3 regions of the Cedecea sp. Ae19-4 genome follow, and region 2 is predicted to be linked to each of the others. Evidence: predicted binding sites of a transcription regulator. Region 2 holds the regulator's gene; each other region holds the start of a gene.

Region 1 (10,418 bases), on a different contig from region 2:
GCGGCTGGCTATACGCTCATCCATTTCCTGCGCGGCCTGACGGCCAAAGGCTAACAGCAGGATTTGCTCCTCTGTTGCTTCACCGCGCTGTAACAACCATCCGGCACGCGCCACAAGAACGGAGGTTTTGCCGCTACCGGCCCCAGCCAGCACCAGGAGCGAATCTTCTCCATTCACCACCGCCCTGGCCTGAGACGGATTCAGCGGCGAACTTTCAACCAGCTCAAAGAAAGCGGCATATTTTTCCAGCATCCGTTCGGTATAAGCGCTATTACGCTGGTGTCGGCGCTCTTCACCCTGTTCAAGCCAGGCTTTACATATGGCCCACGCTTCCCGGCAATTTTCGAACTCACCAAGTCGGGCATGCGGTAGCGGGAGGGCTGAAATAGCTGCGCGGAGGTTATCCTGTAACGCCTGCATATCACTTCTCCGGAACCACAGCTCCTTGCGAGTGCGCTGCGCAATCTCCTCTCGCTGAGCGGTTAATACTTCGGCGGCAACTTCACTCATCTCCGTGCTCCAGTTGAGCCAGAGCGAACTCAGATGATGGAAAAAGCGCTGGGTCTCCGCCCATTCGGTACCGTGCAGGCGAACCACTTTGTCATCTGGAAGAACGAATTCAAGCTCTCCCCAAACCAGGCCACGCTTACAGTTAATCGCGATTAACTGATTGAATGGAATAAGATATTCGTGGCGATCGCCTTTAACCTCAACGCCGGCAGGCAGCAGTTTGACCCGGTTATAAGGGTGCTGAGCTAAATGCTTGCCAAGAGAAGTTGCTTTGAGTTCCATTACGTTGCCCGATCCAATGTAAGAGTTATGGCTCAAGTTTAACTGCCGATGGAATGACGCTCCAGAGTAAAAACGCGTTATAATTTCTGCGGTTAATCACTCTTTATTTTTCTGTCAGGGAAGCGTCACTATGCGTACCGTACTTAATGTTCTGAACTTCGTGCTGGGTGGCTTCTTGACCACCCTCTCCTGGCTATTTGCCACGCTGGTGAGTATTGTGCTGATTTTCACCCTGCCACTGACTCGCTCCTGCTGGGAAATCACCAAGCTTTCCTTTGTGCCCTACGGCAATGAAGCCATTCATGTGGATGAGCTTAATCCACAGGGTAAAAATACGCTGCTAAATACGGGGGGGACACTGTTGAATGTTCTCTGGCTGATCTTCTTCGGCTGGTGGCTGTGCATTATGCATATCATGGCGGGCATCGCGCAGTGTATTACCGTAATTGGGATCCCTGTAGGAATTGCGAACTTCAAGATTGCTGTCATTGCGTTATGGCCCGTTGGTCGCCGGGTTGTTCCAGTCGAAGTGGCAAGAGCAGCACGCGAATCCAATGCACGTCGCCGTTTCCAGTAAGGAGCCGTTGTGCTGACCCTAAGCCCACTGGTACGTCGTTACACCTGGAACAGCGCCTGGCTTTACAACTTGCGCATATTTATTGCCCTTGCAGGCACTGCGGCACTGCCGTGGTGGCTCGGTGAAGTCAAGCTGACGATCCCCCTCACGCTTGGCGTTGTGGCTGCCGCCCTGGCCGATCTCGACGACCGGGTAAGTGGTAGGCTACGAAATTTACTGATCACTTTAGTCAGCTTTTTCATTGCTTCAGCGTCTGTTGAGCTGCTGTTTCCCTGGCCGTGGCTGTTTGCCGTGGGCTTAACGGTCTCCACCAGCGGATTTATCCTCCTTGGAGGGCTGGGCCAACGCTATGCCACCATTGCCTTTGGTGCATTGCTGATTGCTATCTACACGATGCTCGGTATTTCCCTCTACGAGCACTGGTATCAGCAACCACTGTTCCTTTTAGCCGGCGCCGTCTGGTATAACCTGCTGACCTTAGCAGGCCATTTAATTTTCCCGATTCGGCCCCTGCAGGACAACCTGGCACGCTGTTATGAAAGCCTCGCGAGCTTTCTGGAAATTAAAGCCTCGCTGTTTGATCCTGATATCGAAGAAGAAAGCCAGGCTCCAATGCTCCAGTTGGCTATGGCTAACAGCCAATTAGTCACCACGCTAAACCAGACGAAAAGCTCATTACTAACTCGCCTCCGCGGCGATCGGGGGCAGAGAGGGACTCGTCGAACACTTCACTATTATTTCGTAGCCCAGGATATTCACGAGCGGGCGAGCTCGTCTCATATTCAGTACCAGGCCTTACGCGATAAGTTTCGCTATAGCGACGTGATGTTCCGCTTTCAGCGTCTGCTAACGATGCAATCTCATGCCTGCCAGCAGCTCTCTCGATCAATCCTGCTGCGAGTCCCTTATCAGCACGACCCACGGTTTGAACGCGCATTTACTCATCTGGACTCCGCTCTGGACCGAATTCGTGCCAGCCATGCAACAACGTCTGAGATAAAAGCGTTAGGCTTTCTGATTACAAACTTGAGGGCAATTGATGCGCAACTGGCAAACATTGAATCAGAACAGGCGATTGCTGAGCCACAGAACGATCCCGAGAATCGTCTGGCAGACGACAAGCTGACCGGCTTCGATGATATCTGGCAGCGGCTGAAGCTTAACCTCACGCCTGAATCCGCACTCTTTCGTCACGCGGTGCGGATGTCCCTGGTGCTCTGTGTGGGCTATGCGTTTATTCAGTTTACGGGTTTGCAGCATGGTTACTGGATACTTCTGACCAGCTTGTTTGTCTGCCAGCCCAACTACAGTGCAACCCGGCGACGCTTAGCGCTGCGTATCATCGGCACGCTGGTTGGGGTGGCCGTTGGCCTGCCTTTACTTTGGCTTGTCCCGTCTCTCGAAGGCCAGTTGATACTGATCGTCATTACTGGCGTGCTGTTCTTCGCTTTCCGCAATGTGCAATACGCCCACGCCACCATGTTTATTACTCTGCTGGTATTACTGTGTTTTAATCTGCTAGGAGAAGGTTTTGAAGTCGCTCTCCCGCGCGTGATTGATACCCTCTTAGGCTGCGCAATAGCCTGGGCGGCGGTGAGTTTCATCTGGCCTGACTGGCAATTCCGCCGGCTTTCACGAGTCGTTGAACGTGCGTTCAACGCCAATTGTCGCTATCTGGATGCCATTCTTGAGCAGTACCATCAGGGACGTGATAACCGCCTGGAATATCGCATTGCCCGGCGGGATGCCCATAACAGAGACGCCGAGCTGGCCTCCGTGGTTTCAAATATGTCTTCCGAGCCTCGAGTCTCCGCTGAGATGCGGGAAGCGGCGTTCCGTCTGCTTTGCCTGAACCACTCGTTTAACAGCTATATCTCTGCATTAGGTGCGCACAGGGAAAAACTCAACCACGGCGATACGTTAATGTTGCTTGATGACGCCGTCTGCTACGTTGATGACGCACTGCATCACTTGCCTGTCGATGAAGGACGCGTTCAGGCTGCTCTGACAGGGCTCTCCGCCCGCATCTCGCAGCTTGAGACTCGGGCAGACACAAAAGAACCCCTGGTGCTGCAACAAATTGGGTTATTAATTGCGCTTCTGCCAGAGATCTCTCGTCTTCAGCAACAAATCTCTCAGTGCTCAGAATAAGGCTGGCGCCGCTGCTCATAGCGGCGCCACCAGTCCGTCAATTCTTTGCGAACATCAGCAGGCAGTACAGCCTCATGAACACCACGAATAGCGCCTGCAAGCGCGAGCAGTACTTTAATACCTACCGTTTTCCGGGTACTGCGTAATTTTAGCCATGACCGTTTTGCCCCAAAGAGTTGAAGCGTTTGTGGATCATTAATGCCCACCTCACGAAGCATAACTTCAATATTCAGGGAAAGATTGGGGAGATCCTTAAGGCGGCGAGAACGTATCTTAATTTGTGTCTTCTCCCATTGGGCGCTTCGTAAAGCCAGGGAAGAGAGCTGGACGAGTTTATCGGGATTTTCCCAAAGCTCTTCATCGACACGATAGTAATTCAGTGCGACTGGGAGCCCCCGTTTACTGTACATCAGCGGTGGGGCCGACTTTTGGATGAAATATTCCGCGCACTGTTCACAAGCTCGCAGGTAAAGCTCACCTTCCGCCACCATAGCAAAAACCACACCGTCGACGGTCAGACTATAACCGCCAAATAACGGTCTGTAGCCGATTTTACCCAGTGACGAAAGATATTTCCGTGATTTATGAATTCTAAGAAATGTCACCTTTTTCATAATATGTCCTTATATATCAACTGGTAAATAGCTGCTTTAGTTACTAACCCTCTTAATCCCTGAAAATAAGTAAGGTTAAAGCTAATGGCAACGACAATTTCATCGGTGTCGCTTTTGCGTACGGAAAATGCGAGACACTTTCCGAAATTCCGGTTGATCTTTGTTCGCACAGATATTACTGTATATGCATACAGTAACCCATTAGGCGGGACTCACTATGCACTCACATAACGCTCAAACTCACTTTCGTCATGTTGCAGTTACTGCGCACACCCCGGCGCAGTCTCTCTCTGATAACAGCGTACAGGGGTTAATCAGTGAAGTGGTCTACAGCGAAGAGAGCCCATGGGTTACGCAGTTTATTCTGCTACCTTTATTACAGCAGTTGGGACAACAATCCCGCTGGCAGCTATGGCTAACACCGCAGCAAAAACTCAGCCGTACATGGCTGCAGGCGGCTGGGCTGCCGCTGGCAAAAGTGATGCAGGCAAATCAGTTAGATCCTCTCTGCACCGTTGATGCCATGGTGAAAGCTTTGCAGACGGGAAATTACAGCGTAGTCATCGGCTGGCTTACGGAAGAATTAACAGATGAAGAACATTTACGGCTGACAATAGCAGCCGAAGCTGGCAATGCGATGGGCTTTATTATGCGTCCAACCAGCACAGGAACATCCGGTTCAAGACCACGAAATGGCCTAAAAATTCATTCTAGTTTGTATCATTAAGTAAATTTAGGAGAAATCCTGGAATTTTTTACGTATGCCATATAATCCGCTGTCATGACTCAAAAACTCCCGTCATATGGCGGTTTGACGGGGTTTATTGGATAGGCGCCCCGCTCAAAAAACAGTCCATTCTGTAAAAAAATATGTATGCAAGTCGTTTTTTTTCATATGCCTGACGGACTTCACACTTGTAACTTTCCAACTACGTTGTAGACTTTACCTCGCCAGGGTTGCTCTTCATAACACCGATATATCGGTAGAGTAACAATTGAGCGTAAACCCGGGCGAAGGATTTAACCCTGGGCTTTAAATTGGTTTAGAGCTCATGGCCTTTTGGATGATAATGAGGCGCAAAAAATGAAAAAGACAGCTATCGCGATTGCAGTGGCACTGGCTGGCTTCGCTACCGTAGCGCAGGCCGCACCGAAAGATAACACCTGGTATGCAGGTGGTAAACTGGGCTGGTCTCAGTTCCACGATACCGGCTGGTATAACAAGGACCTGCAAAACAACGGTAACACCCACGAAAGCCAGCTGGGCGCTGGTGCCTTCGGTGGTTATCAGGTTAACCCGTACGTTGGTTTTGAAATGGGTTATGACTGGCTTGGCCGTATGCCTTACAAAGGCAGCGAAGTTAGCGGTGCCTTCAAAGCTCAGGGCGTACAGCTGACCACCAAACTGGGTTACCCAATCACTGACGACCTGGACATCTACACCCGTCTGGGCGGCATGGTATGGCGTGCAGACTCTACAAACACCAAAGCTGGTAAAAACCACGACACCGGTGTTTCCCCAGTATTCGCTGGTGGTGTTGAGTGGGCAGTTACCCGTGACATCGCTACCCGTCTGGAATACCAGTGGGTTAACAACATCGGTGATGCACAGACCGTTGGCGTTCGTCCTGACAACGGCATGCTGAGCGTAGGTGTTTCCTACCGCTTTGGCCAGCAGGAAGAAGCTGCACCAGTTGTAGCTCCAGCTCCAGCTCCAGAAGTACAGACCAAACACTTCACTCTGAAGTCTGACGTTCTGTTCAACTTCAACAAAGCAACCCTGAAACCAGAAGGTCAGCAGGCACTGGATCAGCTGTACACCCAGCTGAGCAACCTGGATCCTAAAGATGGTTCCGTTGTTGTTCTGGGCTATACCGACCGTATCGGTTCCGAGCAGTACAACCTGAAACTGTCTGAAAAACGTGCACAGAGCGTTGTTGATTACCTGATCTCTAAAGGTATCCCAGCGAACAAAATCTCTCCACGTGGCATGGGCAAAGCTAACCCAGTTACCGGCAACACCTGTGACAAAGTAGCGCCTAAAGCTAAACTGATCGACTGCCTGGCTCCAGATCGTCGCGTTGAGATCGAAGTTAAAGGTATCAAAGAAGTTGTAACTCAGCCTGCGGCATAAGTTACCCTTCCTTGAACAAAAACCCCGCCATGGCGGGGTTTTTTATTGTCTGAGACTTCGCGATGGCGAGGTCGTGCACGCTTTCAGTGCTTTATTTTTTACCGAGCATAGCCTGCAGATCCTGCTTAAGCGTCGACATCTTGCTTTCCACCTTCTCTTTGCGCTCCGCATCTTCAATCAGCTGAACAACCGTTTCCGAAAGCGTATTGCCGCGACGTTGAGCAAGCCCGGCCAGACGTTGCCAGACAAGATATTCCAGATCGATGGATTTCTTGCGGGTATGCTGATGCTCAGCGTTAAAATGCCTTTTACGCCGCGCACGAATCGTTTGCTTCATGCGGTTATGCAGCGCCGGGTTCATATGCTGATCAATCCAGCTCTGAACCAGAACCGGCACATTCTCCAGCGTCAGGAGCTGCTCTACCGCCTCTTGGGCTGCACTGGCCTCAATGTATCGCGTGATTAATTCCCCTTCGCGATGCTTCTTAACCAGATACTTCCACTTCCAGCCGCTCTCGAGATTTTCCAACTGTTGATATTTCATTGTGATCTCAGTGTGACCGTGTAACTTAGTTCAGAATAACAGTTTTTACGCCATTCGCTGAACTGAAAATCAAAGCTGTGAGAGGGATAAAACTGTGTTACTGCTTTATCCGTGTGCTACCCGAGCGATTCTTGTATAATCGCGCCTTTGACATCTCATTAAAAAATATAGCGACTTTGACGACTAATCGACTTGACTGGCGTGCCCTGGTGCCTGATACCGAAAGCTATCAGGAAATTTTTGCACAGCCTTATGATACCGACTCCGCCCCTCTTTCTGCGGTTCAACCTCGTTTAGTTTACGGGATTGAGCAACTCAACCTTTCCGTTTCTTCCGTCGATCTAATGCTGATAAAAGCCCCGGAAGAACAAGAGTATCTGGATCTTATCGCCGCGGCCGTTGAAGCATCCCATGATGAAGCCGAAGAAATCATCGGCGGACATTATCTCATTGAAGGTAATCGGGTCACCCTGCGCCCGGCCGGGAACGCTGACGATAACTTTGCGTCCAGCGGAGAAGTTATTGCCGCTGACTGGGTTGAACCGGAGCAACTGTTCGGCTGCGTGCGGCAGTTTGCGGGCGAGGTGTCGTTGGAGCCCGGCCTGATCCATCGCGTGAACGGCGGCGTCCTGGTGCTGTCGATGCGTAGCGTCCTTGCCCAGCCGCTGCTGTGGCTACGCCTGAAACAAATCATGACCCAGGGGCGTTTCGACTGGATTTCACCTGACGAAACTCGTCCGCTGCCGGTAAAAATTCCGTCATTAGCGTTGGATTTCAAACTGGTCCTGGTTGGCGAGCGCGACTCGCTGGCGGATTTCCAGGAAATGGAGATGGATCTGGCTGCAGCCGCTATCTACAGTGAATTTGAAGACAATCTGCAAATTGCTTCTGCCGATGAAATGGCGCTTTGGTGTCAGTGGATCTATGCCATCGCCGCTGAGAAGTCATTGCCAGCACCTGCAGCCGATGCCTGGCAACCGCTGATTCGTGAGGCCGTCCGCTACACGGGCGATCAAGAAATGCTGCCACTCTGCCCTTCCTGGATTTCACGCCAGCTGCGTGAAGTCGCGCCGTTTACCGAAGCAGACAGCTTTAACGCCGAACAGCTCCAACAAATGCTTGAACAGCGTGAATGGCGCGAAGGTTTCCTGGCCGAGCGCATGCAGGATGAAATCCTGATGGAGCAAATCCTGATTGAAACCGAGGGCGAAATGATCGGCCAGATTAACGCGCTGTCGGTCATTGAATTCCCGGGTCATCCACGGGCCTTTGGTGAACCTTCCCGTATCAGTTGCGTGGTTCACGTTGGTGATGGGGAGTTTACGGACGTAGAGCGCAAGGCAGAACTCGGCGGTAACATTCACGCCAAAGGGATGATGATCATGCAGGCATTTCTGATGTCAGAGCTGCAGCTTGACCAGCAAATCCCGTTTTCGGCGTCCCTTACCTTCGAGCAGTCCTACAGCGAAGTTGACGGCGACAGCGCCTCCATGGCTGAGCTTTGCGCCCTGATAAGTGCCCTGGCTAACGTCCCTATTTATCAGCACATTGCGATCACCGGCTCTGTGGATCAGTTCGGCCGTGTACAGCCCGTTGGCGGGCTGAATGAAAAAGTGGAAGGTTTCTTCCGCATTTGTCAGCAGCGTGAGTTTAGCGGTGCCCAGGGTGTTATTATTCCTCTGGCGAACGTACGTCACCTGTCGCTGCATAAAGATGTACTGGAGGCCGTCGAGCAAAATAAATTCTCGATTTGGGCAATTGACGACGTGGCTGATGCCCTGCCGTTATTGACCAATCTCCCGTGGGATGGCGAAGGGCAAAACACCCTGATGCGTGCGGTGCAGGAGCGTATTGCTCAGGCCTCGGCGCCGGATGTTCGCCAGCGCTTTCCGTGGCCGCTACGCTGGCTCAACTGGTTCAACCACAACTGATCGGACTTGTTGAGCGTACACGTGTTAGCTAACCTGCGTGCTTCATTATAAAAAGGCTTACTGTAGACATGGTAGATAAACGCGAATCCTATACGAAAGAAGATCTTCTTGCCTCAGGGCGTGGCGAACTGTTTGGGGCTGAAGGCCCGCAGCTGCCTGCACCTTCCATGCTGATGATGGACCGCGTAGTCAAGATGACCGAGGACGGCGGTAACTTTGATAAAGGTTACGTGGAAGCCGAGCTGGATATTAACCCTGACCTGTGGTTCTTTGGTTGCCACTTTATTGGTGACCCGGTGATGCCTGGCTGTCTGGGGCTTGATGCCATGTGGCAGCTGGTTGGTTTCTACCTCGGCTGGCTCGGTGGCGAAGGCAAAGGCCGCGCGCTGGGCGTGGGCGAAGTGAAATTTACCGGTCAGGTTCTCCCTACCGCGAAGAAAGTTACCTACCGCATTCACTTCAAACGCGTTGTGAATCGCCGCCTGATCATGGGCCTGGCTGACGGTGAAGTACTGGTTGATGGCCGTGTGATCTACACCGCAACCGACCTGAAAGTGGGTCTTTTCAAAGACACGTCTGCTTTCTAATACCGTTTCATCTGGCTTTACCTCGAAAGCATCCATTGCTCGCAGTGGGTGCTTTTTTGTTTCTATCGCCCGCCTGAATGACGCTTTCTTGCCGTGGTTTTTATGGCGTTAATTGCTTAAACAACGTTCGAAATCACAAATCGTGAAGATAAAAAACGCCCCCTCTTGCCTGGAAAACGTTATGCGTTATGTTGATTTTTAGTTTCTCAAATGTAACTAGAGGTTAACAATAATGTCGAATAAGTTACGTATATCTTGCCTTGCTTCTGCCGTGCTGCTCTCTACCTCTGCATTTTCTGCTGTGCCTCAGGGCTATCCGGCGGATTATCAAAAAATCATCGATGCCGCGACCAAAGAAGGCAAAGTGGTGCTCTACTCCACCACCGACACCAAAACCGCGGCCCCGCTTATTCAGGGCTTTGAGGCCGCATATCCGGGCATCAAAGTAGAATATAACGACATGAACAGCACCGAGCTGTACAACCGTTATATCAGCGAACAGGCCGCCGGCGGTACCAGCGGTGACGTGGTCTGGAGTTCTTCCATGGACACGGCATTAAAGCTCGCCACCGACTATGCCCAGGAATACAAATCCCCGGAGCAAGGCCAGTTGCCGAAGTGGGCAGTCTGGAAAGACAAGGCCTACGGTACCACCTATGAGCCGGTCATTTTTATCTATAACAAACGCCTGATCCCAGCCAATGAAGTGCCTGACAGCCATGCAGCGTTGGCCAAACTTATCGCCAGCCAGCCCGAAAAATTCAGCAAAAAAGTCACCACTTACGATATTGAAAAATCCGGTCTCGGTTTTATGCTTTCGGTACAGGATCACAAGGCCGATCCAAATTACTTCCAAACGCTCGCCGATGTAGCCAAAGGCGGCCTTTCGGTTCAGTCCTCAACCGGCACCATGATGGAGCGAGTCTCCTCGGGTGAAAACCTGATTGGCTTCAACATTCTGGGCTCTTACGCCGAAGCCCGTGCCAAAACGGACACCTCCCTCGGTATCGCTTATCCGAAGGACTACACCCTGGTGCTGTCACGCGTCTCCTTTATCAGCAATGAAGCGAAAAACAGCAACGCGGCGA
Region 2 (10,418 bases):
GAGCAGCAGTGTTTTAAAGCGACAGGTGCCGGTTCTAAATACCGTCTGGGTAACGAATGTGAAACTTATGCTGAAGTTGAGTTAGGTCAGCAAGTTTGGCAAGAAGGTGAAAAAAGCTTCTACGTTGACACCATGATTGGCTATGCCACCAGCCAGCTGAACGACGTTGAAGACACCGACGGCGGCCCGCGTGTACGCCAGATGAACGTCGTGGGTAAAAACCTGATCGACGCGCTGCCGGGCGCGAACATTTGGGCAGGTAAGCGTTATTACAAACGCCATGACGTGCACATGATCGACTTCTACTACTGGGATATCTCAGGCCCTGGCGGCGGTATCGAAGATATCGATCTGGGCTTCGGTAAACTCTCCCTGGCCGCAACCCGTAACGGTGAAGCCGGTGGTTCAGAGGCCTTTATCAACGGTTCTACCAAAAATAAAGACCTGGCGAACGATATCTTTGATATTCGTTTAGGCCAGATGCAAGTTAACCCGGGCGGTTCTCTGGAAGTTGGTTTTGACTACGGCCGTGCAAACACCACCAAGCACTACGATTTTGTTGAGCAGGATGCGACTAAAAATGGTTGGTTGGGAACCGTAGAGCATACCCAGACCTTCCTCGGCACCAGCCTGAACAAATTTGTGGTGCAGTACGGCACCAACGCCATGGCGCAGACCAACGGTACCGGTCGTCCGGATACTTCCAGAAACAACGATGGCAAAATGCTGCGCGTCATTGACCACGGGGCTATCGACTTCAACGATACCTGGGGCCTGATGTATGTGGGTATGTACCAGGATATCAACCGCGATGATAACAACGGCACCAAATGGTGGACCGTGGGCGTTCGTCCTATGTACAAATGGACGCCAATCATGAGCACCTTGATGGAAGTTGGCTACGACAACGTGAAGTCTCAGCTGACCGACAAGAGCAACAATCAGTACAAAATCACCCTGGCGCAACAGTGGCAGGCGGGGAACAGCATCTGGTCTCGTCCGGCTATTCGCGTCTTCGCGACCTACGCCAAGTGGGATGAGAAGTGGGGTTACTCTTCCAGTGACGCCAGCGATGCTAACTACGTAGCTGGCACGCCATCCGGCATTGCTTTCAGCGATACCAGCGCCCGTACCTTTAGCCGTGGCAACGATAGCGAAGTGACCTTCGGTATTCAGATGGAAGCCTGGTGGTAAGTTAACCCACTGCGCGGGTGCTTAGCGCCCGCCAGTTTCACATGCCTGACCCGTCTCTTTTTTGCCTGAAGGAGGCGGGTTCGCTTCGAGGATAAAACAATGAAAAAACATCTTCTTGCGCTTTGCCTGCTTCCCGTTCTGGGCCTATCGTCCGTGCCGGCTTCTTTTGCCGCCAACACGGCGATTAACCCACAGAATGTCTCTACCGCACCGTCTATTCCTGCGGACAAATTACAAAGCCTGCCATGGGTTCCGTTGATACCTCCCGTCAGCCAGGACGTGGTGCTGAGCGCCTCTTCGGCCAGCATTAATGTCGGAGAGCTCACCGGGAGTGTGGCCGCCTTCGTGCTGCCAGCGGATCAGGGCTCACTGGAAATCACGTTGTCCAGCGTGGTTAAAGACCTGAGCGTTTATGCGCCAAACGTTCTGATTCTCGACGGGCAGATGCAGCCTTCTGCTTTCTTCCCGAGCAGTTACTTCCAGTACCAGAAACCGGGCATGACCTCCGGCAACCGTCTGGAAAACGTCATGAAGTTGACTCCGATGATGGGGCAAAAACAGATCTACATGCTGGTGTACACCACGAAACACGATCTGACGGAAACGACCCGCATGATCAACCCGGCGAAGCTTTATGCTGAAGGGGCAAGCAACGCCATTCCTGATGTGGCCGATCCGATTGCTAGCCACAGTGGGCAAGGTACCCTGACGGTGAAGCTGAAAACCGAACAAAACAGCGGCAACATCATGATCGGTAAGATCTTTGGTGGATCCGATACCAAACCTGTTGTGGTCGGTAACGTAGCGCCACTGACGGCCTACTCTGCACCGGCCGCTGCACCAGCACCAGCACCAGTGGCAGCGCCAGCTCCGGCGCCTGCCGCGAAAAGCGAGCCAATGCTCAATGATACGGAAAGCTATTTTAACCGCGCCATTAAACAGGCGGTGGATAAAGGCGACATTGATAAAGCCCTGAAACTGCTGAATGAAGCCGAGCGTCTGGGTTCCACCTCCGCCCGTAAAACTTTTATCAGCAGTGTAAAAGGCAAGGGGTAACCATTTCCCCACGTTGCTGATGCTTGAAGTATTGGTGCGCTCAGGCGCACCTTTTTTCTATAGCCTAAAAACTTTAAGTTGCTGTTGCTCAATTGTTGCGGTATTTGCCGCGTGTGTTGCCATTGTCTGCCCGCACAGAGATGTTCTGCGTTACAATGCCATCAGGTTATGTATCGGAGAGTATTCCCATGTCCGACGCGCTGTCGCCGTTGCGCGCCCTGAATTTCTACACGGAGGTCCCGCAAGGGCTTAGCTCCGCTTATCTCGACTGGTTATTGCTGGAAGATTCGATGACTAAACGCTTCGAACAGCACTGCCAAAAAGTCACCGTCCGCATCGTGCGCGAAGGTTTTGTCCCTGCTGGCAATGATTTGCCCGAAGCCGATTTATTACCTGCCTCTGCGCGTTACTGGCTGCGGGAAATTATCCTCTGCGGGGATGACGAACCCTGGCTGCTGGGGCGCACCGTGGTGCCTGAAAGCACGCTTGATGGCCCTGAGCTGGCTTTGCAAAAGCTTGGCGATACGCCGCTCGGGCGCTACCTTTTTAGTTCATCAACCCTGACGCGTGACTATATTGAGATTGGCCGCAGCGCCGAACTGTGGGGACGTCGTTCCCGACTGAGACTTTCCGGTAAGCCTTTGTTGCTGACCGAACTGTTCCTGCCGGCATCTCCGCTGTACGAAGAGGAAAAATAATGGAGTGGAGTCTTAAGCAGGGAAAACTGCTGGCTTATCACCGGTTAATGCGTACCGATAAGCCCATTGGCGCTTTGTTGCTGCTATGGCCCACGCTGTGGGCGCTGTGGGTGGCCACCCCGGGCTTACCCTCGCTGCTGAATCTGGTTGTTTTTATCGCTGGCGTCTGGCTGATGCGCGCCGCGGGCTGCGTGGTGAACGATTATGCCGACCGTAAATTTGATGGTCACGTAAAGCGTACCGCGCAGCGCCCGCTGCCCAGTGGCGCAGTTTCTGAGAAAGAAGCGAAGGCGCTGTTCGCGGTGCTGGTGGGCCTGGCTTTCCTGCTGGTGCTGACGCTCAACACCATGACGATCTTGCTGTCCGTGGCCGGCCTTGCGCTGGCATGGGTGTATCCGTTTATGAAGCGCTACACCCATTTGCCTCAGGTGGTGCTGGGTGCGGCTTTTGGCTGGTCCATTCCTATGGCATTTGCCGCCGCCAGCGAATCGGTGCCGTTAAGCTGCTGGCTGATGTTCTTCGCTAACATTTGCTGGACCGTGGCGTACGACACGCAGTATGCGATGGTCGACCGCGACGACGACCTGAAGATTGGCATTAAGTCGACGGCGATCCTGTTTGGCCGCAACGATAAGCTGATCATCGGCCTGCTGCAAATCGCCACCATGCTGTTGATGGGCGTTGTGGGCTGGCTCAATGGGCTGGGTGGCACGTTCTACTGGTCAATTTTGCTGGCGGGCGGGCTGTTTGTGCACCAGCAGAAGCTGATCGCCAAACGCGAGCGCGAAGGCTGCTTTAAAGCGTTTATGAACAATAACTATGTCGGGCTGGTGCTGTTCCTGGGCCTGGCGTTGAGCTACCTGCATTTCTGAGTCAGTCTTCAGGTAATAAAAAAGGCGGGTTAATCACCCGCCTTTTTCGTTTCTGCTGAATTAAGAAACCGCGTCCTGGGAAGCGGAGCTCTCAATCGTCAGACGTACGTCCGAGGTCACAAGATCGGCCAGCATCTGGTAAACCTTGATGGTTTCGGTCGCGTCTGCATCACCGGTATCGCTGATATAGCCTTCATCGCGCAGGGTAAGCACCAGCGAGGTAAAGACCGCTTTATCAAAGAATTCCGGGGCGTTAATGCCGTGCAGAACGGACAGTCGCTGCGCCACCGTGCGGCTTTCGCGTTCCAGCGTTCCGCGGTTGATCGACGGGTTGGCGCTCAACTGCCAGAAGGTGATGGCATACCGCTGGATTGTCTCGCGCACCCCCGCCGCCAGAAGCTGCAGAGTGCGTGAGCGGTGAGGGTTAATCTGCACTTCGTCACCGACAACCATGACCAGATCCTGACGCTCCATCTCCGCGATCAGCGCATCAATTTCTCTGCCCAGCTCGCTTTTTTCCCAACGCAGGAACAGCTCGGCTTTCAGCATCGGGTAAACAACTTCTATCTGACGCAGCAGCTCTGCGCGCGAGATGTGGCGATGCTGAGTGATGATGGACGCCATCAGCGACGGCAGCACCAGCATGTGCATGATGTTGTTGCGGTAATAGGTCATCAGCACGGCCTGCTCGCGCGGCAGAATGATGATGTCACCGATGGTGTCTTTCTCCACCTCGAACTTGTTCATCTGCAGCGCGTGGTCGATCAGCGCGTCAGCGGAAACCGTTGGTGCGGTGGCATCCGGAGAATACGGCACGTTACGCAGCAGGTTCAGGTAGCAGTCGAGCTGTTCGGTAAGCTGTTCACGGGTCAGCGAACGCTGGCGTGAAGCAAGCAGCGCGGTACAGCACAGGTTCATGGCGTTAGCGGCCCCTGCGTTGTTGATACGCACCATGATATCGGCAGCGATATCATTCACCGTTGGCGTCAGCCAGGCCGGGCGAATTGCTTCTATCGGATCGATAGAGTCTTTCCATTCCGGAACATGCTGGTTCAGGTAGGTCATCAGCGGCAGCGGTTCGCCGAAGTTAACGTAACCCTGGCCGAGGTTGCGCAGCTTACTCAGGCCGCGCACCATCTGCATGAAGCTCTCTTTTTCTTTGGTCGCACCGCGTAGCTCTTTCGCGTAAGTGCCCACTTCCATGACGTGCTCGTACCCGATGTAAATCGGCACCAGAGTGATCGGGCGGGTGCCGCCACGTAGCATGGCCTGAATGGTCATCGACAGCGTGCCAGTCTTAGGATCCAGCAAACGACCGGTACGGGAGCGGCCACCCTCGACAAAGTATTCAACGGAATAGCCGCGGCTGAACAGCTCGCCCAGATATTCGCGGAATACCGTGGAGTAAAGCTTGTTGCCCTTGAAGGTACGGCGAATAAAGAACGCGCCCAGGCGGCGGAAAATCGGGCCGGCTGGCCAGAAGTTCAGGTTGATCCCGGCGGCAATGTGCGGCGGAACCAGCCCCTGGTGATAAAGCACGTAGGAAAGCAGCAAATAGTCCATGTGGCTGCGGTGGCAGGGCACATAGACGATTTCGTGGCCATCATGGGCAAGCTGACGCACGCGTTCGGCGTTATGCACGTTAATGCCCTGATAGAGGCGGTTCCAGGTTAAACCTAAAACGCGGTCCGTCAGACGTACGGCTTCGTAGGAGAAGTTCGCGGCAATCTCTTCCATCAGCGCGACGGCATTTTGCTGCGCTTTTTCGTGGGAGATTTTCTTGCTGCGGGCTTCATCTTCTACCGCGCGGGCAATCGCTTTTGACGCCAGCAGCTTGTTGAAGAGATCCTGGCGGACCGGCAGGCGCGGGCCAACGGCGGCCAGGCGCTGGCGGGCAAAGTGAGTGCGCGCCACGCGAGCCAATTTTTGGGCAATAATCTTGTCCGTGCCGTGTTCGGTTGCCATGCGGCGAAGCGAAACCGGCGGCGAGAAACGCACGAAGCTATCGCGACCCAGCCAGGAAACCGCAAAGAATTTCTGGACGCCGTTCAGCGTGCGTAAAGGCGGGTTGATTTCCCCTTTTTCGCGCCCTGGCGAGCGGCCGAACATCACGGAAACCGGCACCATCTGTACATCGAGATCGGGATTGCTGCGGTGCAGATCCAGATAATCGTGGAACAGTTTTACCGACTCTTCTTTTGGCGTGTAATAGGTGAAGACGCGCGGCCCGCCGTGGATAAACACGTAGCGCGGCAGCAGTACGCCGTCAATTTCCAGAGGTTCCAGCGGGTCGGGCAGATCGTGATCCAGACATTGGGCACGCAGCGTCAGTAAGTCTGCCTTAGAATTGTAGGGCAGGACGTACATGATGGGGCGTGAAGGGTCCAGACCGAGTTCGGTTTGGGGATCCGCCGGGATAGACTTGCTCTTTACCAGAACGCTTAATGGTAAATTCAGTAATTTGTAGTAAATTCTTGGCCAGCCTGACATAAATGATGTAAAGCCTCAGGTTAATAATGCAAATGCGCCGCAAGGATATCAGAAACTCTGGGGAATTTCTGTGGCGCTGCGATTTAGACTCAGTGAGCATTGACGCTCAATATTTAAAAAGGTTTCCTTGAATGGCGAATAATACCACCGGCATCACCCGCATTATTAAGGCTGCAGGCTACTCGTGGAAGGGGTTGCGTGCGGCCTGGATCAACGAAGCCGCCTTTCGTCAGGAGGGCGTAGCGGCGGTCATCGCTATCATCATCGCCTGCTGGCTGGACGTGGACCCCATCACGCGTATTTTACTGATTGGCTCGGTTGTTTTGGTGATGATTGTCGAAATCCTCAACAGCGCCATTGAAGCGCTGGTTGACCGTGTCGGCACCGAGTACCACGAGCTTTCAGGGCGAGCCAAAGATATGGGTTCCGCCGCCGTATTGATAGCGATTATCCTTGCGGTTGCAACCTGGGCCACCTTGCTTTGGTCACATTTGCGATAGCCCTTCCAGAACAGTTTAAGTCGCTGGTTTTTTGCTTAATTTGTGGTTTCAAAATCGCCCGGGGCTGTATATACTCACAGCATAACTGTATAAACACCCAGGGGGCGGAATGAAAGCACTAACTACCAGGCAGCAAGAGGTGTTTGATCTCATTCGGGATCATATCAACCAGACCGGCATGCCACCTACGCGCGCCGAAATTGCACAACGTCTGGGGTTCCGTTCTCCAAACGCCGCGGAAGAGCATCTAAAAGCGCTGGCACGTAAAGGTGCCATCGAGATTGTTTCTGGTGCATCACGCGGCATTCGTCTGCTGGTTGAAGAAGAAAATGGCCTGCCGCTGGTGGGCCGTGTTGCCGCCGGTGAGCCGCTGCTGGCGCAACAGCACATCGAAGGCCACTACCAGGTTGACCCTTCTCTGTTCAAGCCGAATGCCGATTTCCTGCTGCGCGTCAGCGGCATGTCGATGAAAGATATCGGCATCATGGACGGTGATTTATTAGCCGTTCACAAAACCCAGGACGTGCGTAATGGCCAGGTCGTTGTCGCGCGTATCGACGATGAAGTGACCGTAAAACGCCTGAAAAAGCAGGGCAATACCGTGCACCTGCTGCCGGAAAACAGCGAATTCCAGCCTATTGTGGTCGATCTTCGCGAGCAGAATTTTAGCATTGAAGGCCTGGCCGTCGGGGTGATCCGCAACGGTGAATGGCTGTAACACCTCTTCCGGTGGTGCGGTAACTCTGCCGTGCCACCTGCCTTAAACACCTCTCTTTTTTCCTCTGGATCATTCCCATGCGATTCTTTTCGTCAACGGATGGTGCGCTGTGGCGGCTTGCGCTGCCGATGATTTTTTCCAATATCACCGTTCCGTTACTGGGCCTGGTCGATACGGCGGTCATTGGCCATCTTGATAGCCCGACCTATCTTGGCGGGGTGGCTATCGGCGCCACGGCGACCAGTTTCCTCTTTATGCTGCTGCTTTTTCTGCGCATGAGCACCACCGGGTTAACGGCACAGGCGTTTGGTGCGAACGATCCACAGCGGCTGGCGCGCGCACTGGTTCAACCCCTGATGCTGGCGATGATAGCCGGGCTGGCTATCGTGGTCCTGCGTTATCCACTGATCAACCTTGCGCTGCACGTTGTTGGCGGCAATGACGAGGTGTTGGATCAGGCAAGGCGGTTCCTGGAGATCCGCTGGCTTAGCGCCCCGGCCTCACTGGCTAACCTCGTGCTGTTAGGCTGGTTGTTGGGCGTTCAGTATGCGCGGGCGCCGGTCATCCTGTTGGTCGTCGGCAATTTGATTAATATCGTGCTCGACCTCTGGCTGGTGATGGGGCTGCACATGAACGTGCAGGGGGCGGCGCTGGCCACGGCGGTGTCCGAATATGCGACGTTTATCATCGGCCTGGTGATGGTGCGGAAGGTACTGAAGCTGCGGGGCATCAGTTGGGCTCGTCTCAAAACGGCCTGGCAAGGGGACTTACGCAAGCTGCTGGCCCTCAACCGCGATATCATGCTGCGTTCGCTGCTGCTGCAAATTTGCTTTGCTTCAATCACCATTTTTGGTGCGCGTCTCGGCAGCGAAATTGTTGCCGTTAACGCCGTGCTGATGACGCTGTTGACCTTTACCGCCTATGCGCTGGACGGTTTTGCTTACGCCGTAGAAGCCCATTCAGGGCAGGCTTACGGGGCGCGTAACCGTGGGCAGTTGCTCGAAGTTTGGGGGGCTGCGTGCAGGCAGGCGGGGCTGGTTGCGATAGCATTTGCCGCTATTTATGCTTTTGCTGGGGAGCAAATTGTCGCGCTGCTTACCTCCCTGCCGGAGCTTCGTGTTCTGGCAAATCATTACCTTGCCTGGCAGGTTGTTTTGCCGGTCGTGGGCGTTTGGTGTTACCTGCTGGACGGTATGTTTATCGGCGCGACGCGGGGTGCCGAAATGCGTAACAGCATGGCGGTTGCGGCGCTGGGCTTTGGCGTGACGATGTTTACGCTGCCTTTGTGGGGTAACCACGCCCTGTGGCTGTCTCTGGCGGTGTTTCTGGCCTTGCGTGGCCTGTCGCTGGGCGTCATCTGGCGGCGCCACTGGCGTAATAACACCTGGTTCGCTACATCGGGCGGCCATTGATCGAACCTCCTGGCCTTCGTTAACCCTGCTCCTGTCGTGCTGATTTCTCGTTTCTAAGACGAGGAATCAGCGTTCCATCGCTTTTAAGAATGGTTAAAGATTCTGAGTTTTAAATGTAACTCGGAATCCTTGTCTACAATTACCTTTACATCCAGCAGACAGTGGGTGTGTTCCAGAAAGTCAGCATCCTGCAGCCCGGATGCGAAAATCTAAACCGAACGATGAGGAGATGATGATGAATAAGGACGAAATCGGCGGTAACTGGAAGCAGTTCAAAGGTACGATCAAAGAGAAATGGGGTAAGCTGACCGATGACGATATGACCGTCATCGAAGGGAAGCGTGACCAGCTGGTGGGTAAAATCCAGGAACGCTATGGCTACGCCAAAGACCAGGCAGAGAAAGAAGTGAAGGACTGGGAGTCCGGGAGCAATTACCGCTGGTAATCTGGCGGACCCTCAAATGTGCTAATCAGTAAGTAAGACCAATCCTGCCCGGGTACAGGGATGTACCACTCCCTCTTAACGCTTTTTCTTCGGCTGCACTGAATGATCGTGATCGCAGGCGCCGTGGTGGCTACAGGCTTCAACTTCCGAGCAATCAGCGCACAATCCGTGGGCTTCAATCACGTTATGGCGCAGGGCAAACCCCATTTTGGACGCCAGTTTCTGCATAATATCTTCCACACCCTGAGCGGCCTGCTCTTTTACGGCCCCACATCTGTCGCAGATAAACATGGCGGAAGAGTGGGTTGGATGATCGATAAAATTACACAGCACGTAACTGTTGTTGGATTCCACGCGGTGCACAAAACCCTGCTCCAGCAGAAAATCCAGCGCGCGATAAACCGTTGGAGGCTTAGCCTGTGGCTCGCTAACGCGCAGGAGATCCAGCAGATCATAAGCGCTGATGGCCCCGGTTTGCTCGGCCATCAGGCGCAAAACCTCGAGACGCTGTGGCGTCAGGCGTACATTGCGTTGCAGGCAGAGCTTTTCAGCCTGAGCTAACACGTTTTGCGAAGTTGTGGTATCCATCAGCCTCTCCCGGTCATTGACGCAATACTTTACCATAATGCGGATAAAACGCCGAATCCTGGTACATACTGACCCTATCTACCCAGGAGGAAGTGATGCAAAAACCTGATTGTATTCGTCACTGGCGCGAGCTGGAAGGCGAGGATGACGCAACTTACCCGGACAGCGCGGAGCTGTTTTCTATTGGCGCTCCTCTGGCCCGTAATTTCGGTTTAAACCGCCTTGGGATTCACCATGAGCGTATTCCTCCCGGCCGCAGAACCTCTTATCCCCACGCGGAAAGCAGCGAAGAAGAGTTTGCGTATGTGCTCGAAGGGCACCCCGAAGTGTGGATCAACGGTCATCTTTGGGCGCTCGAGCCGGGCGATAGCGTGGGATTTCCTGCCGGAACCGGCATTTGCCATACCTTTATTAATAATACCGAACAGGATGTGCGGCTATTAGT
Region 3 (10,418 bases), on a different contig from region 2:
ACGAAGTGATTAAACGGGATTCTTCTTCCGGGCTGAAAGGATCGTTCTCCCAAAAGCCGGATAGCATCGGCGTTGGGCAGCGGCGGCCCAGCAGCCCCTGCGTTTTCAGGGAGTAGCGGTTCAGCTCCACGCTCAGCGCGCTGTCGGAGATGCTGGTCATGCCCAGGCGGCTCGCAAGCACGTCAATGTACATTTCCGGCACGTTGGCCTGGCGCTGCGGGTCGCTCAGCAGGGCGTGAACCACCGGCCCAAGGCAGGCAACGGCTTTCAGGCGCGGCGCTTCGAGGTAGGCCAGGCGCACGGCAACGTTGGCGCCAAAGCGGAAGCCAAATGCTGCGACGCGCGTGTGGTCAACCCAAGGAATGTTGGGCAATGCTTTGAGCACGTGCTGGTGCAGCACGCTGGAATCCTGGGTCAGTTTCCACTTAGAGGAAAAACCGACTGACGGCATGTCGATGGTCAACATCGCGATGCCCTGTGGGGCAAAATATTTCTCAAACAGGCTGTAATAATCGCTCTGTAGGGCATCGAGGCCGCCGCACATCAGCACGGTCGGGAATGGCCCTTCTACCCCTTTAGGCATGTGCAGGAAGCCGCTGATGGTGCCGCCACCGGTCATCGGGAATTCAAGCTCGCGCAGCCCGCCGGACAACCGGGGAGCCGCCTCTTCGTAAGCCCGATTAGCCAACACCTGGGCCTGCTCCGCCAACGCGTCCCCTTTCAGGTGCGGGTACGCCGCAATGCTGTAGAGATTAGCCGCCTGCAGCCAGCATTTGCCGATTTTCTCTTCGTCCGTTTCCTGGCCGGCACGCTGCTGCCAGAGCATCGCCTGCTTCGACCATTCGTAGATCCAGTTCCCCCCGCGATAGCCCATCACGGTATCAAACAGGTCGTCGTTGGTACGTTCAGCCTCGGTGCAGGCAATCCGGGCCTGGACTTCGAGGATTTCACGTGGATCGACCCCGCGCCAGATCCACATCAGGCGGTTGATCATGCGGTACCAGTGGGGCACGTTTTTGCCGTCCAGCGCGGACTGGATCGCGGGCGTGGCGGTATGCCGTGCGCGACGAACAAGCGTGGACGTTTCCGGGTGTTTGAATCTTGGCTTAAAGAGGGTTTCGCTGAGGTTGGCCTGCGACATCGTTTCACTGCCTCCATGAATACGAGAAACGTCGCTATTGTAGCCTGATACGGTCCAAATAACACAAACGCCCGGCTATGCCGGGCGCCAAATAAATGACAAAGCTCAAATCATGGAGGGATTAACGGCCAGCCAACGGCGGCACAAACACCACGCCCATATCCCACGGCTGCTCAATCCAGGTGTCCTGCGGGATATCAATCACGTAATCGTCCACCAGCGGCTGACCGGCTGGTTTAGCGAAGATAGTGACGAAGTGAGCTTTCGGATACATTTCGCGAATGGCTACCGCGGTACCGCCGGTGTCGACCAGGTCATCGATCACGATAAAACCTTCGCCGTCGCCTTCCGCACGCTTCAGCACGGTCAGCTCACGCTGGTTGTCGTGGTCGTAGCTGGAGATACAAACGGTATCAACATGGCGAATACCCAGTTCACGAGCCAGCAGCGCGCCCGGCACCAGGCCACCACGGCTAACGGCAATAATGCCTTTCCACTGTTCGGCTGGCAGCAGACGCTGAGCCAGTTTGCGGGCGTGAATCTGCAACATGTCCCAGGTGACGACGTATTTTTCGCTCATGTGAAGTGTCCCGGCCTGTAAATAACGGCTTAAAAAGTATTCGAAGGAGTTTTGGTTGCGCGAGATTATAGAGATCTGGCGCACTAAAAACCAGTGCCGCAGGCCACTGGCAGCGGATTTTGCTCGTATTCAGCCTTCACGCAACAAAAGAAAGTGGTATTCTCAGAACATCGCGCAAGCCGTGCTTGTGGTGTATCTGAACCCGGCTAAAAACGTAACCGGTCAGCCAAAAAAACGACTCCAGGGAGACTCAACGTGTCTGAATTGTCTCAATTATCGCCACAGCCGCTGTGGGATATTTTTGCCAAAATCTGTTCTATTCCGCATCCGTCCTATCATGAAGAAGCGCTGGCGGAACACATCCTGTCCTGGGCAAAAGAAAAAGGCCTGCACGTCGAACGTGACCAGGTGGGGAATATCCTGATTCGCAAGCCTGCTACGCCGGGCATGGAAAACCGCAAACCTGTGGCGCTTCAGGCGCACCTCGACATGGTGCCGCAAAAAAACAACGACACCGTTCACGACTTCGCTAAAGATCCTATCCAGCCGTACATCGACGGCGAGTGGGTAAAAGCGCGCGGCACCACGCTGGGCGCAGACAACGGCATCGGTATGGCGTCCGCGCTGGCGGTGCTGGCTGACGACAGCGTGGCGCACGGCCCGCTGGAAGTGCTGCTGACCATGACCGAAGAAGCCGGGATGGACGGCGCATTTGGCCTGCAGGCGGGCTGGATGCAGGCAGATATCCTGATCAACACCGACTCCGAAACGGAAGGTGAGATCTACATGGGCTGCGCGGGCGGGATCGACTTTATCACTACGCTGCCGCTGCAGCGTGAAGCCGTTCCGGCTGGGTTTGACACCTTCAAGCTGACCATCAAAGGGCTGAAAGGCGGCCACTCCGGCGCAGATATCCATCTGGGCCTGGGGAACGCCAACAAGCTGCTGGCTCGCTTCCTGCTGGCTCATGCCGCGGAACTGGACGCACGTCTGCTCGACCTGAACGGCGGCACCCTGCGTAACGCCATTCCGCGCGAAGCCTTCGCCATGCTGGCCGTGCCTGCGGCGAAAGCGGCCGAGCTGAAGTCTGCGGCTAACGCTTACCTGGCCGTTCTGAAAAATGAACTGTCTGCGGTCGAGAAGAACATTACCGTGCTGGTGGAAGCCACAACGTCTGACAAACAGGCGCTGACCGCTAAAACTCGCGATACCTTCCTGCATCTGCTGAACGCAACGCCAAACGGCGTGATTCGTAACTCAGACGAAGTGAAGGGCGTGGTTGAGACTTCCCTGAACGCGGGCGTTGTGACCATGAGCGACGACAGTGCAGAAATTATCTGCCTGATTCGTTCCCTGATCGATTCCGGTAAAGACTACGTGGTTAGCGTGCTGGAGTCCCTGGGTGAACTGGCCGGGGCGAAAACCGTGGCGAAAGGCAGCTATCCTGGCTGGCAGCCGGACGCTAAGTCTCCGGTGATGGCCCTGGTACGCGAGACTTACCAGAAGCTGTTCAACCAGACGCCGAACATCATGGTTATCCACGCGGGCCTGGAATGTGGTCTGTTCAAAAAGCCGTATCCGGAGATGGATATGGTTTCCATCGGGCCAACCATTACCGGCCCACATTCCCCGGACGAGCAGGTACATATTGAGAGCGTTGGCCAGTACTGGACGCTGCTGACCGAGCTGCTGAAGGCGATTCCGGCGAAATAAGTTTTACCCTCACCCTAACCCTCTCCCTATAAGGGAGAGGGGATTTTCTTTGTCTGCCTCATTTTCAGCGAAAACGTGTTTTTCCCCTTCTCCCTTCCAGAGAGAAGGCCGGGATGAGGGTCTAATTCACAACCCCAGCAGCAGTTGCCTCTCCAGTTGCGGGTCGAGCAGCGTCACATGCAGCCCCACCAGCCGGACGCCGCGCCCTCCCCGTCGTTCTTCCCATGTTTTACGGGCGGTGGCAATCAGGTCTTCTTTGTTCAGCTTCGGCCAGACGTGCTCCTGGGTCGTCAGCTGAAAGTCATTAAACTTCAGCTTGATGCCTTGCCGGGCGATACGCAGGTCGGCCCGCTCTTTGGCAAGTCGCCTCTCAAGCTCCGGGTACAGGCGTTCAATAATCTCTTCGCATTCTGGCCATTCATGAATGTCTTCCGCGAGCGTCCGCTCTACCCCCACCGACTTTCTCTGACGATCGTTACTGATCTCACGCTCATCAATGCCCTGGCTGCGCTCCCACAGCACCCGGCCAAATTTCCCAAAGCGTTTTAACAACATGGCCAGGTCAGCATTTTGCACGTCAGCGCAGGTTCGCAGACCGAGCGTTTCCAGCTTTGCCACCGTGACTTTGCCCACGCCGGGAATTTTCCCGAGCGGTAGCGTCGCTAAAAAGTCCGGTACCTGTTCGGGCGTAATGACATACTGGCCGTTGGGTTTATTGAGGTCGGAGGCAATCTTTGCCAGAAACTTTATCGGCGCAATGCCAGCTGAGGCGGTCAGGTTCAGTTCGTCGGCAATGGCCTGACGAATTTCGCGGGCTATCAACGTGGCCGAGCCCTGGCAGTGTTCGCTGTCCGTAACATCCAGATAAGCTTCATCCAGCGACAAGGGTTCGATCAGCGGGGTATAGCGGGAGAAGATTTCACGAATATGGCTGGAGGCTTCTTTATAGGCGTCGAACCGGCCCGGCAATAGCGTGAGATGCGGACAGAGTTTTAGCGCCATCGCGGTCGACATCGCGCTGCGCACGCCGTATTTTCTGGCGGGATAGTTCGCCGTGCTGATCACGCCTCGCCGTTGGGCGCTGCCGCCAATAGCGAGGGGAATATCGCGCAGGGCCGGGTTATCACGCATCTCAACGGCGGCAAAAAAGCAGTCCATATCGACATGAATGATTTTGCGCATATCCACTCAACCAGAAAAATAACACTGGATAAGTATACAGCTAATTTTCAAAATGAGGAAATTGTCGCAGGCCACCAAATCTTTTCCTGCAAGTGGCATCACCTCGGGCATAAAGTGACACACCGCAAAAACTCCAATTGATTCCAATAAAATGTGTAAACGCCCGCGTCTGGCGCTTGCGAAAATTAGCCACGATGCTAATGTGAGCGCAATCCTGTACAGAATTTTCTGATTTCGGGTCCCTTTAGCCGTCCTGGCTGTTAGTTTCAGGTTTATCAAGGAATCAAGCAGTATGCGTAAGATCGCACTGATTATTGCGATGCTCTCTATGCCGTTTTTCTCTTTCGCCAGCCTGCTTAACAGCAGCGGTGTCGCCGCCCCTGTCGGCAAAGATAGCAGACAGCAGTTAATGGGCTCCCCGGTTTATATTCAAATCTTTAAAGAAGAGCGCACCCTGGAACTGTGGGTGAAGATGGGCGAGCAGTACCAGCTCCTCAACAGTTACCGCATCTGTAACTATTCCGGCGGCCTGGGGCCAAAACAGCGTCAGGGCGATTTTAAAAGCCCGGAAGGGTTTTATAGCGTTGATCGCAGTCAGTTAAAACCGGACAGCCGCTTCTATAAAGCCATTAATATTGGCTTCCCGAATGAATTTGACCGCGCTCACGGCTATGAAGGGAAATACCTGATGATTCACGGCGCCTGCGTGTCGATTGGCTGCTATGCCATGACCGACTCCGGCATCGACGAAATCTTCCAGTTTGTGACCGGGGCTTTGGTGTTTGGCCAGCCGCGCGTACAGGTGAGTATCTTCCCGTTCCGCATGACCGACGCCAATATGGAACGCCACAAGTACTCCACCTACATCAACTTCTGGAAAGAGCTGAAACCGGGCTATGACTACTTCGCGGCTAACCATCAACCACCGGGCGTGGCCGTGGTCAGCGGGAACTACGTCATCAGCAAACCTGCCGTGATGACGCCAGTTCAACCGCAGCTGGCTTCAAACTATAAGCTCACCGAGGCAAAATAACGCCGACTTGCCTGGCTCAATTTTGTGCCAGATTTCGTTGGCGGTCAGCGGCTGAGTTGCGATGACCGTGACCACATCGTTCGGTGTGGTCTCTTCCTGAAAATCAATTTCCACGTCCTGATCCAGCAGCTTAGCGACACCGAATGGCGCTCTGCGGGTGATCCAGAACAGGTTCGTCGAGCAAAACGCCATCACGTAGCGCCCGTCCGACAGCAGCATGTTAAACACGCCCTTTTCTCTAAGCTCTGCGCCCAGTTCAGTGATGTAGCGGAATACCGCTTCCATATTGCCCGGCGTGCGCGGGTAACGCTGCGTGAGTTTGTGCAGCAGCCAGCAGAACGCCTGCTCGCTGTCCGTTTCGCCAATCGGGCGGAACGTCCCCGTCTCCAGCGTGCGATAGCCCTTGAGTTGCCCGTTATGGGCATAGGTCCAGTTGCGGCCCCACAGTTCGCGGGTGAACGGATGGGTGTTTTCCAGCGCAACCTTGCCGCGGTTTGCCTGGCGAATATGCGCAATAACCGAGCAGGATTTAATTGGGTAATCCTGGACGAGGCGGGCGATGGGCGAGTTAAAGCTCGGCTGCGGATCTTTAAACGTGCGGCAGCCTTTTCCTTCGTAGAAGGTTATACCCCAGCCGTCTTTATGAGGGCCTGTTCCGCCTCCGCGCTGCACCAGTCCGGTAAAACTAAAACAGATATCCGTCGGTACGTTGGCACTCATCCCGAGCAATTCGCACATCTCTTCTCTCCCACAACGAATACCCCTGCTCCGGGAGGAGCAGGGACATTACGGGCTAAGCTTTAACCATTTCTTTTTCGATTAACTGAATCAGGATGTGGATCACTTTGATGTGAATTTCCTGAATGCGGTCCGCATAGCCGAAGTGCGGCACGCGGATTTCGATGTCAGCCGTACCGGCCATTTTGCCGCCGTCTTTGCCGGTCAGGGTAATGACTTTCATGCCTTTCGCGCGGGCAGCTTCAATCGCTTTGATGACGTTGCCGGAGTTGCCGGACGTGGAGATCCCCAGCAGCACGTCGCCTTCGCGGCCAACGGCTTCAACGTAGCGAGAGAAGACATAGTCGTAGCCAAAATCGTTGCTGACGCAGGAGATGTGGCTCACGTCAGAAATCGCGATCGCCGGATAGCCCGGGCGGTTCTCACGATAGCGGCCCGTTAACTCTTCCGCAAAGTGCATAGCATCGCAGTGTGAGCCACCGTTCCCGCAGGACAGTACTTTGCCGCCCGCTTTGAAACTGTCTGCCAGCAGCACCGCTGCGCGCTGGATGGCATGAATGTTGGCTTCATCCTTAAGGAAGTTAGTCAGCGTTTCCGCCGCTTCATTTAGCTCACTACGAATAAGATCCTGGTACATGAGGAGGTCCTTGAGGTTTGAGTGAATTTCACATCCCGCAGTGTACCGGATAGCGCCGAAAGCGAGAAGCGTAACCCCGCGTGTAAAGCCGGGGTTTTCCCTGGAAGTGCGGCAACAATGTGAGCGAGGTTGTAATTATTTTGTAAACACATTGCTAAAGAAAGCAACATCCACTACAACCAATACATCACAAGTGGTCAGACCTCCTACAAGCAAGGGAGCTTTCTTTATGTTGATTTTAAGCATTGTCCTTACCGTTGTTCTGCTGGGTGTGTTGTTCTATCACCAGGCAAATCTGCTGCTTAGCAGCGTGCTTCTGCTCGCGTGGACCGCCGCGCTGGGCTTCGCTGGCATCTGGTCTTTCTGGGTGCTGGTTCCGCTGGCGGTAATTCTGGTGCCGCTGCTGGTCACGCCGCTGCGTAAATCGCTGATCTCCGCACCGATTTTCCGTGGCTTCCGCAAAGTCATGCCGCCGATGTCCCGCACCGAAAAAGAAGCCATCGACGCCGGGACGACCTGGTGGGAAGGCGATCTGTTCCGCGGCAAGCCGGACTGGCAAAAACTGCATAACTACCCTCAGCCAAAGCTGACCGAAGAGGAACAGGCGTTCCTTGATGGCCCGGTGGAAGAAGCCTGCCGCATGGCGAACGATTTCCAGATCACCCATGAGCTGGCCGACCTGCCCCCTGAGCTGTGGGCTTACCTGAAAGAGCATCGCTTCTTCGCGATGATCATCAAGAAAGAGTACGGCGGCCTCGAGTTCTCAGCCTATGCTCAGGCTCGCGTGCTGCAAAAACTGTCCGGCGTTTCCGGGATCCTGGCGATTACCGTCGGCGTGCCTAACTCCTTAGGCCCGGGCGAACTGCTGCAGCACTACGGCACCGAAGAGCAAAAAGATCACTACCTGCCTCGCCTGGCACGCGGCCTGGAAATCCCTTGCTTCGCGCTGACCAGCCCGGAAGCCGGTTCCGATGCCGGCGCAATCCCGGACAGCGGCGTGGTTTGCATGGGGGAATGGCAGGGTGAACAGGTGCTCGGTATGCGCCTGACCTGGAACAAACGCTATATCACGCTCGCCCCTATCGCCACCGTACTGGGCCTGGCGTTCAAACTGTCTGACCCGAAACGCCTGCTCGGCGGCGAAGAAGACCTCGGCATTACCTGTGCGCTGATCCCAACCCACACGCCTGGCGTGGAAATCGGCAAACGTCACTTCCCGCTGAACGTGCCGTTCCAGAACGGCCCAACCCGTGGGAACGACATCTTTGTGCCTATCGACTTTATTATCGGTGGTCCAAAAATGGCCGGTCAGGGCTGGCGTATGCTGGTTGAGTGCCTGTCCGTAGGTCGCGGCATTACCCTGCCGTCGAACGCTACCGGCGGCCTGAAATCCGTGGCGATGGCAACGGGTGCTTACGCGCATATTCGCCGTCAGTTCAAAATCTCTATCGGTAAAATGGAAGGGATTGAAGAGCCGCTGGCACGCATCGCCGGTAACGCGTATGTCATGGATGCCGCAGCTTCTTTAATTACCTACGGCATCGTGCTCGGTGAGAAACCCGCCGTACTGTCTGCGATTGTTAAGTACCACTGTACCCACCGTGGTCAGCGCGCCATTCTTGATGCGATGGATATCGTCGGCGGGAAAGGCATCATGCTCGGCGACGCTAACTTCGTGGCCCGTGCTTACCAGGGCGCGCCGATCGCCATCACCGTTGAAGGCGCTAACATTCTGACCCGCAGCATGATCATCTTCGGCCAGGGCGCAATTCGCTGCCATCCGTACGTGCTGGAAGAGATGGCCGCGGCGCAGAATAACGACGTGAATGCCTTCGATAAGCTGCTGTTCAAGCACATCGGCCACGTGGGCAGCAACAAAATGCGCAGCCTGTGGCTGGGCCTGACCAACGGCCTCGGCAGCAGCACGCCGACCCGCGATGCAACTAAACGCTACTACCAGTACATCAACCGCCTGAGCGCCAACCTGGCGCTGCTGTCGGATGTCTCCATGGCCGTGCTGGGCGGTAGCCTGAAGCGCAGAGAGCGTATCTCTGCCCGCCTGGGTGATGTGCTGAGCCAGCTTTATCTGGCGACGGCGGTGCTGAAACGCTACGAAGATGAAGGGCGTAACGAAGCCGATCTGCCGCTGGTTCACTGGGGCGTGCAGGATGCGCTGTTCCAGGCCGAACAGGCGATTGATGACCTGCTGCGCAACTTCCCGAACCGCTTTGTGGCCGGTACGCTGCGGCTGGTTATCTTCCCGCTGGGTCGCCGCTACGATGCGCCGTCCGATGTGCTGGACCACAAGCTGGCGAAAATCCTGCAGGTGCCGTCCGCAACCCGGTCGCGTATTGGCCGCGGTCAGTACCTGACGCCAAGCGAGCATAACCCTGCTGGCCTGCTGGAAGCCGCTCTGCTGGATATTATGGCCGCCGAGCCAATCCACCAGCGCGTATGCAAAGAGCTGAAGCGCAATCTGCCGTTCACTCGCCTGGATGAACTGGCGAAGCAGCTGCTGGGTGAAGGCAAGATCACCGCCGATGAAGCGGCGATTCTGACCAAAGCGGAAGCCAGCCGCCTGCGCAGCATCAACGTGGATGAGTTTGATCCGGAGGCGCTGGCGACACAGCCGGTGAAGGTGCCGGAAAAGCACAGAAAGGTTGAAGCCGCCTGACCATTAACCCCTCTTATGAGGGGTTTTTTATTGCCAACAAAAGCACTTTTTCTCGTGCTACAGTGGATGAAATATTCTGCTAAGAGGCTGCCGATGGTGTCTGGTCTGAAAGTTTCCGTTCTGCAACAACCGCTCGTCTGGATGGACGGTGCCGCGAACCTGCGTCATTTTGATGTGCTGCTGGAGGGCGTGCGCGGACGTGACCTGATTATTCTGCCGGAAATGTTCACCACCGGCTTCGCGATGGAAGCCGCCGTGCAGTCAATGCCGGAACAGGAAGTGATTGACTGGATGCAGTTCAAAGCCCAGCAAACGCAGGCGATGATCGCCGGCAGCGCCGCTCTGCAAACCGAACGCGGGCCGGTGAACCGCTTCCTGCTGGTTCAGCCGGACGGCAAAGTGCATTTCTACGATAAGCGCCACCTGTTCCGCATGGCCGATGAGCATCATCATTATCAGGCCGGGGAAGAACGCGTGATTATTGAGTGGAAGGGCTGGCGTATTTTACCGCTGGTTTGCTACGACCTGCGCTTCCCGGTGTGGTCCCGCAATCGCAACGACTACGATCTGGCGCTGTACGTCGCCAACTGGCCCGCGCCGCGCTCTCTGCACTGGCAAAGCCTGCTGCAGGCGCGCGCCATTGAGAACCAGGCTTATGTGGCAGGCTGCAATCGCGTGGGCACCGACGGCAACGGCCACCATTACCGGGGCGACAGCCGG

Evidence for each region. Region 2 encodes LexA, which represses DNA repair genes until DNA is damaged. Its sites were predicted from a motif close to TNCTGTATGTACATACAGNA; they were not measured.
Region 1: sulA (SOS-induced cell division inhibitor SulA) is a predicted target of LexA. The motif match lies at 4,311-4,330, and genes of this name have one in related genera.
Region 3: dinB (DNA polymerase IV) is a predicted target of LexA. The motif match lies at 4,639-4,658, and genes of this name have one in related genera.

The regions. Positions count from the first base shown of each region.
Region 1 covers NZ_JBCHWG010000001.1:738,925-749,342, reverse strand. Annotated here, with positions in the region: gene helD (DNA helicase IV) at 1-792, opposite strand, end outside; gene AAIE02_RS03425 (YccF domain-containing protein) at 923-1,369, shown strand; gene yccS (YccS family putative transporter) at 1,382-3,520, shown strand; gene AAIE02_RS03415 (TfoX/Sxy family DNA transformation protein) at 3,505-4,134, opposite strand; gene sulA (SOS-induced cell division inhibitor SulA) at 4,352-4,861, shown strand; gene ompA (porin OmpA) at 5,219-6,268, shown strand; gene matP (macrodomain Ter protein MatP) at 6,360-6,812, opposite strand; gene AAIE02_RS03395 (AAA family ATPase) at 6,989-8,743, shown strand; gene fabA (bifunctional 3-hydroxydecanoyl-ACP dehydratase/trans-2-decenoyl-ACP isomerase) at 8,812-9,330, shown strand; gene AAIE02_RS03385 (ABC transporter substrate-binding protein) at 9,563-10,418, shown strand, end outside.
Region 2 covers NZ_JBCHWG010000002.1:582,002-592,419, forward strand. Annotated here, with positions in the region: gene AAIE02_RS15515 (maltoporin) at 1-1,194, shown strand, start outside; gene malM (maltose operon protein MalM) at 1,294-2,250, shown strand; gene ubiC (chorismate lyase) at 2,439-2,948, shown strand; gene ubiA (4-hydroxybenzoate octaprenyltransferase) at 2,948-3,820, shown strand; gene plsB (glycerol-3-phosphate 1-O-acyltransferase PlsB) at 3,881-6,310, opposite strand; gene AAIE02_RS15540 (diacylglycerol kinase) at 6,442-6,810, shown strand; gene lexA (transcriptional repressor LexA) at 6,920-7,528, shown strand; gene dinF (MATE family efflux transporter DinF) at 7,606-8,940, shown strand; gene AAIE02_RS15555 (CsbD family protein) at 9,176-9,385, shown strand; gene zur (zinc uptake transcriptional repressor Zur) at 9,461-9,973, opposite strand; gene AAIE02_RS15565 (cupin domain-containing protein) at 10,069-10,418, shown strand, end outside.
Region 3 covers NZ_JBCHWG010000001.1:75,050-85,467, reverse strand. Annotated here, with positions in the region: gene frsA (esterase FrsA) at 1-1,141, opposite strand, end outside; gene gpt (xanthine phosphoribosyltransferase) at 1,263-1,721, opposite strand; gene pepD (beta-Ala-His dipeptidase) at 1,977-3,434, shown strand; gene dinB (DNA polymerase IV) at 3,561-4,616, opposite strand; gene dpaA (peptidoglycan meso-diaminopimelic acid protein amidase) at 4,909-5,649, shown strand; gene AAIE02_RS00385 (class II glutamine amidotransferase) at 5,620-6,387, opposite strand; gene lpcA (D-sedoheptulose 7-phosphate isomerase) at 6,443-7,024, opposite strand; gene fadE (acyl-CoA dehydrogenase FadE) at 7,254-9,698, shown strand; gene AAIE02_RS00370 (amidohydrolase) at 9,795-10,418, shown strand, end outside.